DNA from 3 places in the Pantoea sp. SM3640 genome. Region 2 is predicted to be linked to each of the others. Evidence: predicted binding sites of a transcription regulator. Region 2 holds the regulator's gene; each other region holds the start of a gene.
What was found. The regulator sigma-54, encoded in region 2, starts transcription at its own class of promoters, with help from an activator protein. The targets are predictions, from matches to a motif close to GTTGGCACANNTTTCGCTNT.
Positions count from the first base shown of each region.

Region 1: the regulator sigma-54 is predicted to act here: its motif matches at 2,949-2,968, upstream of IV493_RS01420 (gamma carbonic anhydrase family protein).
Region 3: the regulator sigma-54 is predicted to act here: its motif matches at 3,334-3,353, upstream of IV493_RS03650 (circularly permuted type 2 ATP-grasp protein).

Region 1 is NZ_CP064872.1:281,560-288,545, forward strand. It holds gene IV493_RS01400 (topoisomerase DNA-binding C4 zinc finger domain-containing protein) at 1-501, shown strand, start outside; gene tsaC (L-threonylcarbamoyladenylate synthase type 1 TsaC) at 505-1,077, shown strand; gene aroE (shikimate dehydrogenase) at 1,081-1,881, shown strand; gene IV493_RS01415 (DUF1488 domain-containing protein) at 1,896-2,153, shown strand; gene IV493_RS01420 (gamma carbonic anhydrase family protein) at 2,120-2,674, opposite strand; rRNA gene IV493_RS01425 (16S ribosomal RNA) at 3,165-4,706, shown strand; tRNA gene IV493_RS01430 (tRNA-Glu) at 4,795-4,869, shown strand; rRNA gene IV493_RS01435 (23S ribosomal RNA) at 5,100-6,986, shown strand, end outside.
Region 2 is NZ_CP064872.1:3,436,557-3,443,542, forward strand. It holds gene mlaF (phospholipid ABC transporter ATP-binding protein MlaF) at 1-255, opposite strand, end outside; gene IV493_RS15990 (hypothetical protein) at 227-484, opposite strand; gene IV493_RS15995 (calcium/sodium antiporter) at 483-1,463, shown strand; gene kdsD (arabinose-5-phosphate isomerase KdsD) at 1,480-2,463, shown strand; gene kdsC (3-deoxy-manno-octulosonate-8-phosphatase KdsC) at 2,477-3,043, shown strand; gene lptC (LPS export ABC transporter periplasmic protein LptC) at 3,040-3,612, shown strand; gene lptA (lipopolysaccharide ABC transporter substrate-binding protein LptA) at 3,587-4,138, shown strand; gene lptB (LPS export ABC transporter ATP-binding protein) at 4,144-4,869, shown strand; gene rpoN (RNA polymerase factor sigma-54) at 4,918-6,351, shown strand; gene hpf (ribosome hibernation promoting factor) at 6,373-6,660, shown strand; gene ptsN (PTS IIA-like nitrogen regulatory protein PtsN) at 6,811-6,986, shown strand, end outside.
Region 3 is NZ_CP064872.1:761,284-768,269, reverse strand. It holds gene IV493_RS03670 (RNase A-like domain-containing protein) at 1-528, shown strand, start outside; gene IV493_RS03665 (contact-dependent growth inhibition system immunity protein) at 536-832, shown strand; gene oxlT (oxalate/formate MFS antiporter) at 1,287-2,561, shown strand; gene IV493_RS03655 (hypothetical protein) at 3,023-3,211, opposite strand; gene IV493_RS03650 (circularly permuted type 2 ATP-grasp protein) at 3,390-4,826, shown strand; gene IV493_RS03645 (alpha-E domain-containing protein) at 4,820-5,746, shown strand; gene IV493_RS03640 (transglutaminase family protein) at 5,743-6,525, shown strand; gene IV493_RS03635 (proteasome-type protease) at 6,599-6,986, shown strand, end outside.

The sequences.
Region 1 (6,986 bases), 840 kb from region 2:
GCTTGCGGGGCAGAACTGGTTATCCGTTCCGGTAAACACGGTCCTTTTCTGGGCTGCGCGAACTACCCGGCTTGTGACTACATTCGACCTTTAAAAGGTCAGGCCGATGGCCATGTGGTCAAAGTGCTGGAAGGACACGCCTGTCCTGAATGCGGTGCGGATAAAGTGTTGCGGCAGGGACGTTTTGGTATGTTTATCGGCTGCAGCCTCTATCCGGAATGCGGATACACAGAAACCATCGATAAACCGGATGAAACCTCGCTGGCCTGTCCACAGTGCCATGAAGGCCGGTTAGTTCAGCGGCGTTCCCGTTATGGCAAAACGTTTCACTCCTGCGATCGTTATCCGGCCTGCCAGTTTGTCGTCAATCTGACACCCGTTGCCGGAATCTGTCCTTATTGTGAGTATCCGCTGTTAGTTGAGAAAAAGACGGCGCAGGGCGTTAAGCGCTTCTGCGCCAGTAAGAGTTGTGGCAAAGCCATCGCTGAAGAGAATTCATAGACCATGGAAAATCAACACCTCGCCGATTCACTTGAGACCTGTTTAGAGCATCTGAATCGTCAGGCAGTCATCGCCTATCCTACGGAAGCCGTATTTGGTCTGGGCTGTGACCCTGACAGTGAATCTGCCGTTATGGCGTTGCTGGCGCTGAAACAGCGCCCGGTAGAGAAGGGGCTCATCCTGATTGCGGCTGATTACAGTCAGCTAGAACCTTACATCTCGGCGCGCGAACTTTCTGTAGTCCAGCGAGAGCGGATGTTTGCCTGCTGGCCCGGCCCGGTGACTTTTGTCGTGCCTGTGCCGCCACAGACGCCTCGCTGGCTTACCGGACAGTTTGATTCACTGGCCATTCGCGTCAGTGACCATCCGGATGTTCAGGCGCTATGTCGGGCGTTTGGCAAACCGCTGGTTTCGACCAGCGCAAACCTGTCAGGCCAGCCTCCCTGCCGTACGGCTGAAGAAGTGAAGCAGCAGTTTGGTGAGCCGTTCCCGGTTCTGTCGGGGAAAACGGGTGGACGACTCAATCCTTCTGAAATCCGCGATGTCATCAGCGGCGAACTCATACGTCAGGGTTAATTCATGGATCACTTCGCCGTTTTCGGTAATCCGATCAGCCACAGTAAATCGCCGCTGATCCATCAGGCTTTCGCTGAGCAGACGGGCATTGAACATCGCTATGGTCGCATCTGTGCCCCGGTTGATGGTTTTCCTCAATCGCTTTCTGCCTTTTTCGAACAGGGAGGTCGTGGTGCCAACGTGACGTTACCCTTCAAACAGCAGGCATGGGAATTTGCCGATCAGCTCAGCGAACGTGCAGCTCTGTCCGGTGCGGTAAACACCGTTAAAAAGCTCAGTGATGGGCAGATCCTGGGAGACAACACGGATGGTATCGGCCTGTTAAGCGATCTTGAACGGCTGAATATGATCAATGCTGGCGACAATGTCTTGCTGGTAGGAGCGGGCGGGGCCGCACGCGGTGTTATTCTGCCGCTGCTTTCAGCAGGCGTGACACTGACCGTCGTCAATCGTACCGCCGCGCGCGCTGAAGAGCTGGCGAACCTGTTTAGCGCGAGCGGGACTATCCGGGCATCTGGTTTTGAGCAACTGACGGATCAGCGCTTTGATCTGATCATCAACGCCACTTCAAGTGGTGTGAATGGAGAAACGCCTCCTTTACCTGCAGAGGTCATCCATTCTGAAGTGCGCTGCTACGACATGTTTTACCAAAGCGGGCTGACGCCTTTTTTACGCTGGTGTCAGGCGCAAGGGAGTGATCATCTGGCCGATGGACTGGGGATGCTGGTGGGTCAGGCTGCGCATGCTTTCTACATATGGCACGGTGTGATGCCGGAAATCACGCCCGTGATTGCTCAGCTTTAGCAGGCCATGCAGCCATGAATCAGGCGATACAGTTCCCGGATGAGGAAACCTATGACGCTGAACTGAACGCGGTCTGTTTTCCAGTACTGGTCAACGGCATGCGGCTGAATTGTGCAATCAGCCGCGATTCGCTAAATTCACGTTTTGGTGAAGGAGAGGCGATGGCGCTGTTTCAGCACCATCGCTGGGATCTGGAAGATGAGGCCGAAGCGGCCATTCGTCAGGATGATATAGATAATCAGGGCTGGATCTGGTTATCTCCCGCCAGATAATCATCCTTCCAGCCAACATAGTTATTAGCGGAACAGCGCAGACCTTCCTTCTCACTGTCATTCAGCGGCCTGACCTGCTTTACCGGGCTACCCAGGTAGAGATAGCCGCTTTCCAGCCTTTTACCGGGCGGCACCAGACTTCCGGCACCAATCATTACCTCTTCTTCTACTATTACGCCATCCAGCAGAATCGATCCCATTCCGACCAGCACGCGATCGCCAATGGTACAGCCGTGTAGCATCGCTTTATGCCCGACGGTGACGTCCTCGCCAATAATAAGAGGGAAGCCCTGGGGGTTGGCGGCTGATTTATGTGTGACGTGCAGAACACTGCCGTCCTGCACATTAGTACGGGCACCAATGCGGACCTGATTCACATCACCTCTTATCGCAACCAGCGGCCAGATGCTCACGTCATCTTCCATAATCACATCACCGACGACAACGCTGCTTGGATCGACCATAACGCGCTGGCCCGTTTGTGGGAAAAGATCTTTATAGGGACGTAGGGCGGAAGTCATCTTGTTCTCCTTTGTTCTATTTTCACTTCAGCCTGATGCCATTTTAGCCAGCTGACAAGCCAATTCTGACGCGGATCGCTGGCGATCTCACCAATCTGGATCATTTATAACCGTTCAGATAAAAGATCCTAAAAAAGGGTTGTGCTCTCAAACGGGATCCCTATAATGCGCCTCCATCGACACGGAACACCGGCAACGGGAAACGGGTTGAGAGGCACAGGAGACTGCGCCGCCGGAGAAAAACTTCTGAGAAAGAGGTTGACTCTGCAGGAGGAAAGCGTAATATACGCCACCTCGCGACAGGACGCTAACGCACTGTTCGCACTGCTCTTTAACAATTTATCAGACAATCTGTGTGGGCACTCGCAGGATTGATATCAGCGTCTTAGGACGTAAAAAATATCAAAGCCTCACGAGTGAACACATAATGAAATTCATTATGACGTTTTACAGATGAGCACCGCTTAACTTGTTTAAGCAAATCAAACTTAAATTGAAGAGTTTGATCATGGCTCAGATTGAACGCTGGCGGCAGGCCTAACACATGCAAGTCGGACGGTAGCACAGAGGAGCTTGCTCCTTGGGTGACGAGTGGCGGACGGGTGAGTAATGTCTGGGGATCTGCCCGATAGAGGGGGATAACCACTGGAAACGGTGGCTAATACCGCATAACGTCGCAAGACCAAAGAGGGGGACCTTCGGGCCTCTCACTATCGGATGAACCCAGATGGGATTAGCTAGTAGGCGGGGTAATGGCCCACCTAGGCGACGATCCCTAGCTGGTCTGAGAGGATGACCAGCCACACTGGAACTGAGACACGGTCCAGACTCCTACGGGAGGCAGCAGTGGGGAATATTGCACAATGGGCGCAAGCCTGATGCAGCCATGCCGCGTGTATGAAGAAGGCCTTCGGGTTGTAAAGTACTTTCAGCGGGGAGGAAGGCGGTGCGGTTAATAACCGCGTCGATTGACGTTACCCGCAGAAGAAGCACCGGCTAACTCCGTGCCAGCAGCCGCGGTAATACGGAGGGTGCAAGCGTTAATCGGAATTACTGGGCGTAAAGCGCACGCAGGCGGTCTGTTAAGTCAGATGTGAAATCCCCGGGCTTAACCTGGGAACTGCATTTGAAACTGGCAGGCTTGAGTCTTGTAGAGGGGGGTAGAATTCCAGGTGTAGCGGTGAAATGCGTAGAGATCTGGAGGAATACCGGTGGCGAAGGCGGCCCCCTGGACAAAGACTGACGCTCAGGTGCGAAAGCGTGGGGAGCAAACAGGATTAGATACCCTGGTAGTCCACGCCGTAAACGATGTCGACTTGGAGGTTGTTCCCTTGAGGAGTGGCTTCCGGAGCTAACGCGTTAAGTCGACCGCCTGGGGAGTACGGCCGCAAGGTTAAAACTCAAATGAATTGACGGGGGCCCGCACAAGCGGTGGAGCATGTGGTTTAATTCGATGCAACGCGAAGAACCTTACCTACTCTTGACATCCACGGAATTCGGCAGAGATGCCTTAGTGCCTTCGGGAACCGTGAGACAGGTGCTGCATGGCTGTCGTCAGCTCGTGTTGTGAAATGTTGGGTTAAGTCCCGCAACGAGCGCAACCCTTATCCTTTGTTGCCAGCGATTCGGTCGGGAACTCAAAGGAGACTGCCGGTGATAAACCGGAGGAAGGTGGGGATGACGTCAAGTCATCATGGCCCTTACGAGTAGGGCTACACACGTGCTACAATGGCGCATACAAAGAGAAGCGACCTCGCGAGAGCAAGCGGACCTCACAAAGTGCGTCGTAGTCCGGATCGGAGTCTGCAACTCGACTCCGTGAAGTCGGAATCGCTAGTAATCGTGGATCAGAATGCCACGGTGAATACGTTCCCGGGCCTTGTACACACCGCCCGTCACACCATGGGAGTGGGTTGCAAAAGAAGTAGGTAGCTTAACCTTCGGGAGGGCGCTTACCACTTTGTGATTCATGACTGGGGTGAAGTCGTAACAAGGTAACCGTAGGGGAACCTGCGGTTGGATCACCTCCTTACCTGAAGATACCTTCCCGCGCAGTGCTCACACAGATTGTCTGATAAAAAGTAATGAGCAGGACGGCTGCGAAGTCGTGACACTATCGTGTCCCCTTCGTCTAGCGGTTAGGACTCCGCCCTTTCACGGCGGCAACAGGGGTTCGAATCCCCTAGGGGACGCCACCTGCTTGGTGACAGGTGAAAGGTGTCTCCATACAGTATCTCAAAACCGTTCGGGTTGCGTAAGCAGCCGGGTCGCGTTTGAGATATTTGCTCTTTAACAATCCGGAACAAGCTGAAAATTGAAACGACGTGTCGTTTTCATTCTCCGTAATAAGAATGAAAAATACGATACGTTCGAGTCTCTCAAATGCTTGCAGCTCGCAGCGTTGAAAAACGCCTGTGGGTTGTGAGGTTAAGCGACTAAGCGTACACGGTGGATGCCCAGGCAGTCAGAGGCGATGAAGGACGTGCTAATCTGCGTAAAGCGACGGTAAGGTGATATGAACCGCTACAGCCGTCGATGTCCGAATGGGGAAACCCGGTGCACTCTGTGCATCATTGCAGCATGAATACATAGTGCTGCAAGGCGAACCGGGGGAACTGAAACATCTAAGTACCCCGAGGAAAAGAAATCAACCGAGATTCCCCCAGTAGCGGCGAGCGAACGGGGAGCAGCCCAGAGCCTGAATCAGCATGTGTGTTAGTGGAAGCGTCTGGAAAGTCGCAGGGTACAGGGTGATACTCCCGTACACAAAAGCGCATATGCTGTGAGCTCGATGAGTAAGGCGGGACACGTGGTATCCTGTCTGAATATGGGGGGACCATCCTCCAAGGCTAAATACTCCTGACTGACCGATAGTGAACCAGTACCGTGAGGGAAAGGCGAAAAGAACCCCGGCGAGGGGAGTGAAACAGAACCTGAAACCGTGTACGTACAAGCAGTGGGAGCCTTGATTTATCAGGGTGACTGCGTACCTTTTGTATAATGGGTCAGCGACTTATATTCTGTAGCAAGGTTAACCGTATAGGGGAGCCGCAGGGAAACCGAGTCTTAACTGGGCGTTAAGTTGCAGGGTATAGACCCGAAACCCGGTGATCTAGCCATGGGCAGGTTGAAGGTTGGGTAACACTAACTGGAGGACCGAACCGACTAATGTTGAAAAATTAGCGGATGACCTGTGGCTGGGGGTGAAAGGCCAATCAAACCGGGAGATAGCTGGTTCTCCCCGAAAGCTATTTAGGTAGCGCCTCGTGAACTCATCTTCGGGGGTAGAGCACTGTTTCGGCTAGGGGGCCATCCCGGCTTACCAACCCGATGCAAACTGCGAATACCGAAGAATGTTATCACGGGAGACACACGGCGGGTGCTAACGTCCGTCGTGAAGAGGGAAACAACCCAGACCGCCAGCTAAGGTCCCAAAGTCATGGTTAAGTGGGAAACGATGTGGGAAGGCACAGACAGCCAGGATGTTGGCTTAGAAGCAGCCATCATTTAAAGAAAGCGTAATAGCTCACTGGTCGAGTCGGCCTGCGCGGAAGATGTAACGGGGCTAAACCATGCACCGAAGCTGCGGCAGCGACGCTTAGGCGTTGTTGGGTAGGGGAGCGTTCTGTAAGCCGTTGAAGGTGTGCTGTGAGGCATGCTGGAGGTATCAGAAGTGCGAATGCTGACATAAGTAACGATAAAGCGGGTGAAAAGCCCGCTCGCCGGAAGACCAAGGGTTCCTGTTCAACGTTAATCGGAGCAGGGTGAGTCGACCCCTAAGGCGAGGCCGAAAGGCGTAGTCGATGGGAAACAGGTTAATATTCCTGTACTCGGTGTTACTGCGAAGGGGGGACGGAGAAGGTTATATCAGCCGGGCGACGGTTGTCCCGGTTTAAGCGTGTAGGCGGAGGGTCCAGGTAAATCCGGTCCCTTATTAACGCTGAGGCGTGACGACGAGGCACTACGGTGCTGAAGTGATAAATGCCCTGCTTCCAGGAAAAGCCTCTAAGCATCAGGTAACACAGAATCGTACCCCAAACCGACACAGGTGGTCAGGTAGAGAATACCAAGGCGCTTGAGAGAACTCGGGTGAAGGAACTAGGCAAAATGGTGCCGTAACTTCGGGAGAAGGCACGCTGGCGCGTAGGTGGAGGGACTTGCTCCCCGAGCCGAAGCCAGTCGAAGATACCAGCTGGCTGCAACTGTTTATTAAAAACACAGCACTGTGCAAACACGAAAGTGGACGTATACGGTGTGACGCCTGCCCGGTGCCGGAAGGTTAATTGATGGGGTTATCCGCAAGGAGAAGCTC
Region 2 (6,986 bases):
CTTGCGCGCTTCATACAATTTAGCGCGCGACAATGACGGAATGTTTTCGCCACGGAAAAAGATGTCACCGCGGGTCGGCTGAAGTTGCCCCCCAATCAAGCGTAGCAGAGTGGTTTTCCCTATCCCCGACGGTCCCATTATCGCCGTCACTTTGCCTTTCGGCACGGTCAGCGAAATGTCGTCGAAGATGGTGCGATCTCCGCGCGAAAAACTCACGCCACGAACCTCAACCAGATTCGTTTGCTGCTGGATCATTATTACCTCTTGTAAGGATCGGGCGTAAACATGGGGTACGATGGTAGCCTGTTCGGTCCTGATTCACGATAGCTTTACAGAAACTTACCGCTAAGATTTGGCGAAAATGGTCATTAAATTTACTTTTGCCGTTCAGACGGTCAAAATCAGCGGCTGTCACGCCAAACAGAACCTTAAACCGGTCGGTAAAGGCATTGCCGGCCCGGGTTTTTACGCAAGGATTTTTCATGTTCGTAGCTTCTGCACTGCTGATTATCGGTTTGCTTTTACTGGCATATGGTGCCGATCGTCTGGTGTTTAGCGCCTCTATATTGTGTCGATCCTTTGGCATTCCGCCGCTGATCATTGGCATGACCGTTGTCAGCATCGGCACCTCGCTGCCAGAAATGATCCTCTCCTTTTCCGCGGCCCAGCATGGACAGATGGATCTGGCAGTTGGCACCGCGCTCGGCTCGAATATTACCAACATTTTACTCATTTTGGGTGCCGCTGCGCTCATGCATCCACTCAGCGTTCATTCTAATCTGATACGCCGTGAACTGCCGTTGATGTTGCTGGTTACCCTGCTCAGCGGATTTATGCTGTTTGACAATCAGCTTAGTCGACTGGATGGAATTGGCCTGATCGCCATCGCCGCTATTTATCTGATGGTGGTGATTCGCATTGCGCGTAAAGCAGAACGGGACAACAACGACACCCTGACCCGCGAGCAGCTGGCCGAGCTGCCCCGTGAAGAGAGCGGAAACACGGTGGCCTTTCTCTGGCTGGCCGTCGCGCTGATAATTCTGCCGATGTCGACCCGGATGGTGATCGACAATGCCACCGCCTTTGCTGACTACTTTGGCGTCAGCGAACTGGTGATGGGCCTGACGCTCATCGCCGTGGGCACCAGCCTGCCTGAGCTGGCGACGGTGATTGCCGGGGCGCTGAAAGGTGAAGATGATATCGCGATCGGCAATCTGATCGGTGCCAACATTTATAATATTGCCATCGTGCTGGGCCTGCCGGCGCTGATTCACCCCGGCAGTATCGACTATCACGCCTTTGCTCGTGATTACTGGGTGATGCTGGGCGTCAGCGTGCTGTTTGCCCTGCTCTGCCTGCTGCGTCGCCGACGCGTTGGCCGCATCGCCGGCCTGATTTTACTCTGTGGTTTCTTCGTCTGGGTGACGCTGCTGTGGATGCAGCCGGCATTCATGGACGGCTAACAAGGACAGACTCACTATGTCATATCAGCAACCAACAGCATTTGATTTTCAGCAGGCGGGGAAAACCGTCCTGCGCATCGAGCGTGAAGGACTGGAACAGCTCGATCAATATATTAATGACGATTTCGCCCGCGCCTGCGCCCTGATCTACGCCTGTCAGGGTAAAGTGGTCGTGATGGGCATGGGTAAGTCTGGTCATATCGGCAAAAAAATAGCGGCGACCTTTGCCAGTACCGGTACGCCAGCCTTTTTTGTTCATCCGGCCGAAGCCAGCCATGGCGACCTGGGCATGGTGAGCAAAAATGATGTGGTGATCGCCATCTCTAACAGCGGTGAGTCGAATGAAATCCTCGCGCTGATTCCGGTGTTAAAACGTCAGCACATTGCGCTGATCTGCATGACAGGACGGCCTGACAGCGCGATGGGCCGGGTTGCCGATGTGCATCTGTGTGTCCATGTTCCGCAGGAAGCCTGCCCGTTAGGCCTTGCGCCAACCACCAGTACCACAGCCACACTGGTGATGGGCGATGCGCTGGCGGTTTCGCTGCTGGAAGCACGTGGATTCACGGCGGAAGATTTCGCCCTCTCCCACCCTGGCGGTGCGCTGGGCCGCAAACTGCTACTGCATGTAGCGGATATCATGCACAGCGGCGATGAGCTGCCGCACGTCACCCGTGACGCCTCACTGCGTGATGCGCTGCTGGAGATTACCCGCAAAAATCTGGGCCTGACGGTCATCGTCGACGGTCTGATGAAAATTGAAGGTATCTTTACCGATGGTGACCTGCGCCGCATCTTTGATATGGGCATCGATTTTCAGCGCGCCACCATCGGGGAAGTGATGACGCCAGGTGGCATCCGCGTCCGGCCAAATATGCTGGCGGTTGAAGCCCTGAACCTGATGCAGACCAAAAACATTACCTCGATTCTGGTGGCCGATGACGACCATCTGCTCGGTGTGGTACATATGCATGACATGCTGCGCGCTGGCGTAGTCTGAACAGGAAAAGAAAATGCAACAGGTAACGCCCACGATTGACACCTGCTATGGACCGATCAGTGCTGACGTCATGGCGCGCGCCAGCAACATTCGTCTGCTGATCTGCGACGTCGATGGCGTCATGTCCGACGGGGTGATCTACATGGGAAACAAGGGTGAAGAGCTGAAAGCCTTCAACGTGCGGGATGGTTACGGTGTACGCTGTTTGCTGACCGCCGATGTGGAAGTGGCTATTATTACTGGCCGCAATGCCCGTCTGATGGAAGATCGCTGCAAAACGCTCGGCATCCGTCATCTTTATCAGGGACAATCGGATAAGCTTTTGGCCTATCGTGAACTTCTGGATAAACTGTCTCTCTCTGATGATCAGGTCGCCTATATCGGTGACGACCTGATCGACTGGCCGGTGATGGCGAAAGTGGGATTAAGCGTGGCGGTAGCGGATGCACATCCGATCCTGTTGCCGCGCGCGCAGTATGTTACGCGGATTGCGGGTGGACGCGGCGCGGTTCGCGAAGTATGTGACCTGATCTTAATGGCGCAGAACAAATTTGAGGATGCCAAAGGGCAATCAGTATGAGTAAAAGCAGGCGTTGGATAACGCTGATTCTGACCTTGATTGCACTGGTTTTGATCGGCTGGAATCTTACCAACCAGGATGGCGATGGCACGCCAGTCGGGACGGATAGTCAGTCGCCGACCTATACCAGTGATGATTCTCACACTGTGGTGTATAACCCGCAGGGCGCGCTGTCATATAAACTGGTCTCTGACAAAGTGACCTATTTCTCGGATGACGAGCTGAGCTGGTTCGACAATCCGGTAATGACCACCTTTGATGAGAATAAAATTCCTACCTGGACGTTACGCGCAGATAAAGCAAAGCTCACCAAAGATCGTATGCTTTATCTGTATGGCCATGTTGAGCTGAATACGCTGACGCAGGATTCCCAGCTTGAGCGGATCAAAACCGATAATGCACAGATTAACCTTGTCACTCAGGACGTTACCTCTGATGACCAGGTGACATTGTATGGCCGCAGCTTTAACTCCACCGGCATGAAAATGCGCGGCAATTTACGGACAAAAAACGCCGAGTTAATCGAGAAGGTCAAAACCTCTTATGAAATCCAAAATGAACAAAAATAGCCTGAAGATTTTACTGGCCAGCATGTTACTGGCAACCAGCGTTCCGGCGCTGGCCCTGACCGGTGACTCGGACAAACCCGTCAATATTGACTCGCAGAATCAGGCGCTGGATTTGCAGGGCAATGTCGCGACCTTTACCGGCAATGTCATCGTGACGCAGGGCTCTATCAAAATCACGGCCGATAAAGTCGTGGTGACCCGTCCGGGCGGCGACAGCAAGAAAACCATCGTTGACGCCTACGGTAATCCCGCCACTTTCTATCAGATGCAGGACAGCGGCAAGCCGGTTCAGGGCCATGCGTCTAAACTGCACTACGAACTGGCCAACGATTTCGTTGAACTGACCGGCAATGCGTTCATAGAGCAGCAGGACAGCAACATCAAAGGCGATCGTATTACCTATCTGGTGAAAGAGCAGAAAATGCAAGCTTACAGTCAGGGCCAGAACAAGCGCGTCACGACCGTACTGGTGCCGTCGCAACTTCAGGATAAAGGTTCGTCCAACAGCGGAAAGAAGAGTAACTGATAGCTATGGCCACATTAATCGCAGAAAACCTGGCGAAGGCATATAAAGGCCGTCGCGTGGTAGAAGATGTCAGCCTGCAGGTAAAATCCGGCGAGATTGTCGGCCTGCTGGGTCCGAACGGAGCCGGTAAAACCACCACCTTTTACATGGTGGTGGGCATTGTGCCGCGTGACGCTGGCCGCATTGTCATTGATGATGAAGACATCAGTATCCTGCCGCTGCATGCGCGTGCGCGTCGCGGCATCGGTTATCTGCCGCAGGAGGCATCGATCTTCCGTCGCCTCAGCGTCTACGATAACCTGATGGCGGTACTGCAGATCCGTGATGACCTCACCGAAGAGCAACGCCAGGATCGCGCCCGTGAGCTGATGGAAGAGTTCCACATCGAGCACCTGCGTGACAGCATGGGTCAGGCACTGTCGGGTGGTGAACGACGTCGTGTTGAGATTGCCCGCGCGCTGGCTGCCAATCCTAAGTTTATTCTGCTGGATGAACCTTTTGCCGGTGTTGACCCTATTTCCGTTATCGACATCAAGAAGATCATTGAGCATCTGCGTGACAGCGGCCTCGGCGTTTTGATTACCGACCATAACGTGCGCGAAACGTTAGCGGTCTGTGAGCGGGCCTATATCGTCAGCCAGGGCCACCTGATTGCGCATGGTACACCCAATGAAATTCTTGCGGATGAGCAGGTTAAGCGGGTTTATTTGGGTGAAGAGTTCAGACTCTGATAAGGTGTCGTTAATACCGATGTTTACCTGGGAACTACCATCCTGTCTATGAAGCAAGGTTTACAACTCAGGTTCAGCCAACAGCTGGCAATGACTCCACAGTTGCAGCAGGCGATTCGTCTGCTGCAACTCTCCACGCTTGAACTCCAGCAGGAGTTACAGCTTGCACTGGAAAGTAATCCCCTGCTTGAGCAGACCGATCTGCATGACGAGATTGACTCCCGGGAATCGTCAGAAGCCGAAGCGCTGGATACCCGTGAAGCGCTTGAGCAGAAAGAGATGCCTGATGAGCTGCCGCTGGATGCCACCTGGGATGAAATCTACACCGCTGGCACCCCTTCCGGCACCGGTACCGATTATCAGGATGATGAGTTGCCGGTCTATCAGGGCGAAACCACGCAGTCACTGCAGGATTACCTGATGTGGCAGGTCGAATTGACGCCTTTCAGCGATACCGACCGCGCGATTGCGACCTCTATCGTCGATGCTATCGATGACACCGGATATCTCACCGTCTCGCTTGAGGAGATCCTCGACAGCATCGGCAATGATGAGCTTGAAGCGGATGAGGTTGAGGCGGTGCTGAAACGCATCCAGCGCTTTGACCCGATCGGTGTGGGCGCACGTGATTTGCGTGACTGTCTGCTGGTTCAGCTCTCCCAGTATGCGCCAGAAACGCCGATGCTGACTGAAGCACGCCTGATTGTCAGCGAACATCTCGACCTGCTGGCCAATCACGACTTCCGTAGCCTGATGCGCGTCACGCGCCTCAAAGAAGAGGTGCTGAAAGAGGCGATGCTGCTGATTCAGTCGCTGGACCCGCGGCCGGGTCAGTCCATCAACACCGGCGAGCCGGAATATGTTATCCCCGATGTGCTGGTGCGTAAGGTCGGCAACCGCTGGACGGTTGAGCTCAATGCCGACAGCGTGCCTCGTCTGAAAATCAACCAGCACTATGCGGCAATGGGCGGTGCAACGCGCAATGACAGCGACAGCCAGTTCATTCGCAGTAATCTGCAGGAAGCGCGCTGGCTGATTAAGAGTCTGGAAAGCCGCAATGACACGCTGCTTAAAGTCACGCGCTGTATCGTTGAGCAGCAGCAGGCGTTCTTTGAGCAGGGTGAAGAATTTATGCGTCCGATGGTGCTGGCCGATATCGCCCAGGCTGTTGAGATGCACGAATCGACCATTTCCCGTGTGACCACGCAGAAATATCTGCACAGCCCGCGTGGCATTTTTGAACTGAAGTACTTTTTCTCCAGCCACGTTAATACGGAAGGTGGCGGTGAAGCCTCCTCTACCGCGATCCGTGCTCTGGTGAAGAAATTAATTTCGGCGGAAAATCCAGCCAAACCCTTGAGCGACAGTAAACTGACCTCCATGTTATCTGATCAGGGGATCATGGTGGCACGGCGTACCGTCGCCAAATATCGTGAGTCTTTATCCATCCCGCCATCGAACCAGCGTAAACAGCTGGTTTGAAAGAAATGAGAAGGAAGACCTATGCAGCTGAACCTGACCGGGCAACATGTTGAAATCACGCCACCTTTACGTGAATTCGTCAGCGGTAAATTTGCCAAACTGGAACACTATTTTGAACATATCAATCAGGTCTATATTGTCCTGAAGGTTGAGAAAGTCACGCAGGTGGCTGACGCAACACTCCACGTGAACGGTGGCGAGCTGCACGCCACGTCGGAAGCGGAAGATATGTATGCGGCAATTGACGGGCTGATCGATAAACTGGCCCGTCAGCTGACCAAACACAAAGATAAACTGAAAAAACACTAACCTTCACGCTAGCTACGCGCGCCTGCCGCGCAGAGCCGACAGGATGGGGCGGATAATCCGCCCCGTTTTGTCATCTGAGCAAGCGCCGTTTGTCGCACATATCAGCGCGCTGGTGGTGAATGGCCTGGTGAACACGCAAGTGAAACGATAATGAACAACGACCTTACACTGGAATTGAGCACAGTGCTTTCGCCAGACTGCACCCGCAGCGGCGTACACTGCCAGAGCAAAAAACGTGCGCTGGAAATCATCAGCGAACTGGCCGCTAAGCAGCTCAACCTGCCGCACCAGACGCTTTTCGAAGCGATTCTGACCCGCGAACGCAT
Region 3 (6,986 bases), 1.3 Mb from region 2:
ACAGCAATTGCTAAATCCTTTGGAGCAGATGAAGATACGGCGATGAAAATCGGCCTGACTGTCGATATCGCTGTTCCACTAGGATTTGCACTTGGCATCGGCGCAAGTCGTGTAGCAGCAGTAAGAGCTGGCCGTATTAAACTTACTGAGCATGAGTCAGTAACAGGTTTGAAACCCGGCGGGCATACGCTTTCCACACATGTTGGCAAAAGCGATGCAGAACTATTATCCCGCTTTGAAGCCAATAAGCGTTTGCAGTATTCCACTACCTTTACCAACGTGCAGATAGCCGAAGAAGCCATATCGAAAGCGATTTTTGCTAATCGGGACGTTATAAAATCGGTCCTTGGCGGAGGCAGACAGGGAGCCAGGTTAACTATTCGAAATGCATCTGGCAAAGCAATTGGCTACGGTTTCCGGCGCGGGAGTAACCAGCGAATAGTCATGACAAATGTGAGAATTGTTATCGAGTTTCAGCAATATAACGGCAAACCCTATTACATTCTCACAGCATTCCCGGATCTATAGGTACAAAATGCAAAAATTCCACTTCCTTGACCAACTTATTTTCGGTTATTTCAACCAGGACGCGGACATCATCAATGATGGCGAGGATACGGTCGAAGGCATAGTACGGCTATTCAAAAAGTCAGTACCAGACTGGATGCTCAAAGATCTCGCCGAAGAAGTTGATGATTTTATCTCCGCCTATGGTGACGGTGTCGAAGAGGAGTTCAGGAAACGATACGGGTTTGATTTTTCGCCTGAACTTTGGGAAACCACTGCTCATGAATTCCTGATGACAGTACGTCAGGTCTCGTCAGAGAAATGAGGTTTCCGGGAGGATATTTTCCTGGTTGATAGTTACCAGAACCATCATCGAAGTCCTGAGAGCCCGCAAGGTGAAAGCTTTGCGGGCTTTTTTGTGTCCTCAATTCGAACATTTCAAACGCCTGGTCATCTTTTTCCAATAACGCCTTTCGCTGCATCACCTCGAATATCAGAATGTACCCGATGGCCTTTCTGACTGGCAATCAACCATCTCCTACGCACCATCTCAGCGCACTCATTTTTTACACCTCATCACATTTATTCCGCCCGTAATTCCATTAATAATTGAATTTAATCATTTTTTTAAATTGGCACACATCCTGCTTTATCGCTTTACGTACATATCCGCGTATCGGGATGGTTTCGGAGAAGGAGCATTTGAAGGCAATGGTTTGAATAGGTGCGACGACAAAAAAGTGGTTAAGCAGAGCAAAGCGTAATTATGGAGACAGACAATGGCCTTAATGAGCGAACCGGTAGTAATAGCGAAACACAGCAAGTGGGTACAGCTTCTGCTTGGATTACTTTGCATGGCAGCCATTTCCAGCCCGCAATATGTCTGGACGCTGTTAACCAAACCGATGATTGCCAAACTCGGCGTCGGGCTGGCGGAACTGCAGGTCACATTCTCGCTGCTGATTATTCTGCAGACCTTTTTCTCACCTTTTCAGGGTCGGCTGGTCGAGCGCTTTGGACCACGTCTGCTGATCTCCATCGGTACACTGATGGCGGGTTTCAGCTGGGTGATCGCCGCCCGGGTCAACAGCCTCACCTCACTGTATCTGGCCTACGGCTGCCTTGGCGGACTGGGGACGGGTATTGTTTACATCGGCGTGGTGGGGCTGGTGATGAAGTGGTTTCCACAGCAGCGCGGCTTTGCCGCCGGAACCGTGGCGGCGGGCTACGGCATGGGGGCAATTTTCACCACCTTCCCGATTTCTATTTCTCTTAATAGCTACGGGCTGGAACAGACGATGACGACATTTGGCCTCATCTTCGCCGCTGTGGGTCTTCTCGCCAGCCAGAACCTGAGACTGCCAGAAACCAGCAGGATGATCCCGGCCAGCAAAACACCGTCTCCCGTGCTGAGCCAGTACCAGTTTAAATCCGGGGAAATGCTGCGCCAGCCGTTGTTCTGGCTGATGTTCATGATGATGACCATGATGTCGACTTCAGGGCTGATGGTGACTTCGCAGATGGCGATTTTTGCCGAAGACTTCGGCATCAGCAAGGCGGTGATTTTCGGCATGGCCGCCCTGCCGCTGGCGCTGACTATCGACCGTTTCACTAACGGATTAACGCGTCCCCTATTTGGTTTTATTTCTGACCGCTACGGCCGTGAAAATACCATGTTTATTGCCTTCGCGCTGGAAGGCGTAGCGATGACGCTGTGGCTTGCCTGCCGCGAAGATCCGTTGCTCTTCGTACTGCTTTCAGGCGTCGTGTTCTTTGGCTGGGGCGAAATCTTCTCGCTGTTCCCCTCCACACTGACTGACACCTTTGGCAGTGAAAATGCTTCAGCGAACTATGGCTGGCTCTATATCTCGCAGGGTATCGGCGCAATCTTTGGCGGTCCGCTGGCGGCGCTGATGTATCAGCACACTCATAACTGGCACCTGGTCTTTGGCTGCGCGATTACCTTCGACTTCATCACCGCCGGTCTGGCGTTGTGGGTTCTCAAGCCCTGGCGTGCGCGATTTATGCAGGCGCAAGATACTCTTTCACGCTGATTATCCGGTAGTGAATAAAGCGCTTAAAACAGCGTCCCCCGACTGCGTGTATTGCCATTGAAAATACTTCGCCTGTCAGAACTCCGGGCGCATCGTTAAGACCCTGTTCGATAGCGGAGACAGTGGTCACCAGCTGATCTTCATTCTCTTCTCTCCGTGAATTAAAACGCCCCGGCAGTCGGGGCAAAGTCCTTTTGACTCGATCCAGTAAGTGCCGGTCGGTTCGACGGCGAGGAACGGGTTATAGTTTTTTTGCGTTTGCTACGCATCGGGAGCGGCAAACTTCTGCGGATAAAACCCCCTGGCGAAGAACTGCACGGCCAGCACGTTACAGGAGGAATGGAACCAGATGCCAAAACTGCGATCGGCTTCAACCGCTTTCAGCGTGCTGATGCCTTTACGCGCCAGTGCGGCTTCAGGCTGGCACTCGCCTGTTCTGCAGTAGTCTGCGCGCCCAGCACTTAACCGGCGGGTAGCGGATCGCCCGCTTTCGGCGTCCTGGCGCCGCTGACCAGATAGACATCCGGCTGCGCGTCGATAACTTTGTCCAGATTCACCAGCCCGAGCACGCCCGGCAGATCGATTAAATCCCGCATATTAACGTTACCGTCTGAGCGACAGCATTCATGGGCTAAAGACGCCTTAGCCATGACCGTTTTTTCACCACGCCACACTAAGCGCCATATTAAGACATTGCTGCTCTGCGCCTGCACCAAAAAAGTGCTTTAACCCTTGCACTATCACGGCTTTGCACCGTTCCGCTTCTTCTGAGGCTGGCACACTTTATGCTTGGATAGATTGACAGCCTTTAACGTCTGCGAGGTGACGATGCTGAATATCAATCTCTCCGCTTCACCCTTTTTTGATGAGATGCTTCTGGCTGAAGGTGAACACCGTGACCACTACGCCGCCTACTGGCAATGGCTGCAGCAGGCCGATCACCAGGCGGTACAGCGCAAGCGGGAAGAAGCCGCCCTTTTGTTTCACCGGGTAGGAATTACCTTCAATGTCTACGATGACGACAATGGCGCTGAACGGTTGATCCCGTTCGACAGCGTGCCACGTATTATTCCGGCCGCCGAATGGGCCATGCTTGATGCCGGCATTCGCCAGCGTGTGCAGGCGCTCAATGCCTTTCTCTACGATATCTACCATGAACAACATATTCTGAAAGCGGGCGTCATTCCGGCAGAACAGGTTCTGGCTAACGAACAGTATCAGCCCTGTATGCAGGGTGTTGATCTCCACCGTAACATCTATGCACACATTATCGGCGTGGATATGGTGCGCAACAGTGATGGCGAATATTACGTCCTGGAAGATAACCTGCGTACCCCCTCCGGCGTCTCCTATATGCTGGAGAACCGTAAGATGATGATGCGGCTCTATCCGGAACTGTTTGCCCAGCAACGCATTGCGCCCGTAGAACGCTATCCGTCACATCTGCTGCAAACGCTGCGCGAAAGCTCACCCGTCAACGATCCCACCGTGGTGGTATTAACCCCAGGCCGCTTTAACAGCGCTTACTTCGAACACAGTTTTCTGGCCCAGCAAATGGGCGTTGAGCTGGTGGAAAGCGCCGATCTGTTCGTGAAGGATGGCATGCTGTTTATGCGCACGACCGCCGGGCCATGCAGAGTGCATGTGATCTATCGTCGGGTTGACGACGCCTTCCTCGACCCGCTGGCGTTCCGCCCGGACTCCATGCTCGGCGTACCGGGACTGCTATCGGTTTACCGGGCTGGCAATGTTGTCCTGGCCAATGCCATCGGCACGGGTGTGGCTGATGACAAATCTATCTACCCCTACGTACCGGATATGGTGCGCTTTTATTTGCAGGAAGAACCGATCCTCAACAACGTCCCAACCTGGCAGTGCAGGCATAAAAATGAGCTGACGTATGTGCTGGCCAACCTCGAAAAAATGGTGGTGAAGGAAGTTCACGGCGCTGGGGGTTACGGCATGTTGATTGGCCCCGCCGCGAGCAAAGCTGAGCTCGCCCACTTCCGTGATCTGTTGCTGGCGCGTCCGCAGAATTACATCGCGCAAAACACGCTGGCGTTGTCCACCTGCCCCACGTTTGTCAACGACGGCCTGGCACCACGTCACATCGATCTCCGGCCCTTTGCGCTCAGTGGCGCGGAGATCCGACTGGTTCCCGGCGGGCTTACCCGCGTCGCGTTGACGGAAGGATCGCTGGTCGTCAATTCATCTCAGGGCGGCGGAACCAAGGACACCTGGGTACTGGAGGATGATCTATGCTGAGCCGGACAGCCAGTGAACTCTATTGGATGGCCCGCTATCTGGAGCGGGCAGAAAATATCGCCCGGGTGCTGGACGTCACCAACAAGCTGTCGATGATGCCAATCCGTAACGGGGGTACGCATGATCTGCTGGTACCGCTCAACCTGACCAGCACCAGCGGGCTGTATGCTGAAACCTACCCGACACTGACGATGCCCAATCTGGTCAGTTTTTTCGCCCTGGATAACCGGAATCACAGCAGCATTTTCAGTTGCCTGCAGATGGGCTGGAACAACGCGCATGCGGTGCGTGGCAGCCTGTCATCCGAAGTCTGGGAGTGTATCAATGCCACCTGGCTCGGGATGAAATCGATACGCCGTCAGGGCATCGGCTCAGACGGTGCCGACGCCTTCTTTGACTGGGTGAAAGAGCGCTCTCATCTGTTCCGCGGTGCCATGTTCGGTACCCTGCTCCGCAGCGATGCGATGCACTTTATCCGCCTGGGGACGCTGCTGGAACGGGCTGATGGCACCGCCCGTCTGCTGGAGGTGAAGAACCGACTGATGGACATTGATGACGACCCGGTGCGCGAATATTACCGCATGGACACACTGCTGCAGGCAGTAAGTGCGCGCGAAGCCTACCATAGTATTTATAAGCAGCCCCTGAGCCGGGAGACCATCGCCGAACTGATGATCCTGCGTAACGAGCTGCCGCGTTCGTTGCTGGCGTGTATCAACGATATGGTTCAGCAACTGGAGCTGATTGGTGGCCGTGCAAACCCGCCACGCCGCCTCGCGCACATCCTGCACGCCGAGCTGCGCTTCAGTTCCATGAAAGACCTGAACAGAATCGGGCTGAACAACTGGCTGGAAGCCTTTCTCGCCCAGGTCAACGAGATCGCCGAAAGTATTCATCACACGTATCTGGAGGCGCAATGAAACTTAGCATTGAGCACAACACGCACTATCGCTACGACCAGGCAGTGCAACGGAGTATCCAGTACCTGCGTCTGACGCCTCAGGAATCGCCTCATCAACGCATACTTTCCTGGCAACTGACCTTGCCGGAGAAGGCGGTCTGCACCACGGATGCCTTCGGCAACATCATGCATGTTCTGACACTCGATGAACCGCATGAGTCCATCACCATTCAGGCACATGGCGTGGTAGAGATTGAACACGGCATTGAAGATCAGGCTCAGGGACATCTGTCGCCGCTGGTTTTCCTGCGCCACAGTCCGCTGACCCAGCCCGATGCGGCGATTCAGGCGTTTGCCCTGCGTTATCATCAGCCTCAGGCGATACTGGCCGCCCTGGAAAACCTGATGGGAGACCTGCTGCTCAGGATGCCTTACACCCCAGGTTCTACCCTTGTGACCGACAGTGCCGCGGAGGCTTTCGCCGCCAGTACCGGCGTCTGCCAGGATCATACGCATGTCTTTCTGAGCTGCTGTCGTAGCCTGAATATACCGGCCCGCTACGTCAGCGGTTACCTGCACAGCAAAGATTCTACCCATGTCGCGACCCATGCCTGGGCCGAAGTCTGGGTGGAAGACCGCTGGCACTGCTTTGACGTCACCAACAATACTCGCATGCCTGATCAACATCTTAAGCTTGCCGTCGGCATTGATTACCTGGATGCCTGTCCGGTACGTGGTTTACGCATTGGTGGGGGCTACGAGGATATGTGCGCGATTGCTGCCGTACAAATGATGTAAATCGCGACTTGCTGATGGTGAAAACTTCATGCACGCTGATGGCGTGCAAATCTTTTTTTGAAGGAAGTGTGGTATGACCTATTGTGTGGCCATGCGCCTGTCATCCGGGCTGGTCTTTGCATCCGATTCACGTACCAATGCTGGCGTGGATCATATTTCCACCTTCCGTAAACTGCACGTGTTTCATCAGGACGGCGATCGTACGCTGGTGCTTCAGACTGCCGGTAATCTGGCGACCACGCAAAGTATCATCAGCTTGCTGCGACACCGCAGCAGGAATGCCGATTGTCCCAATCTGCTGAATGTCTCCAGCCTCTATGAGGCCGCGTCGCTGATAGGTGAAACGGTTCGTGAGGTGATCCAGCGTGACAGTGAGGCGCAACAGAATGGCAGCACGACAGACTTCAGTTGCAACCTGCTGCTCGGCGGGCAAATCAACGGGGATGATATTGGCCTGTTCC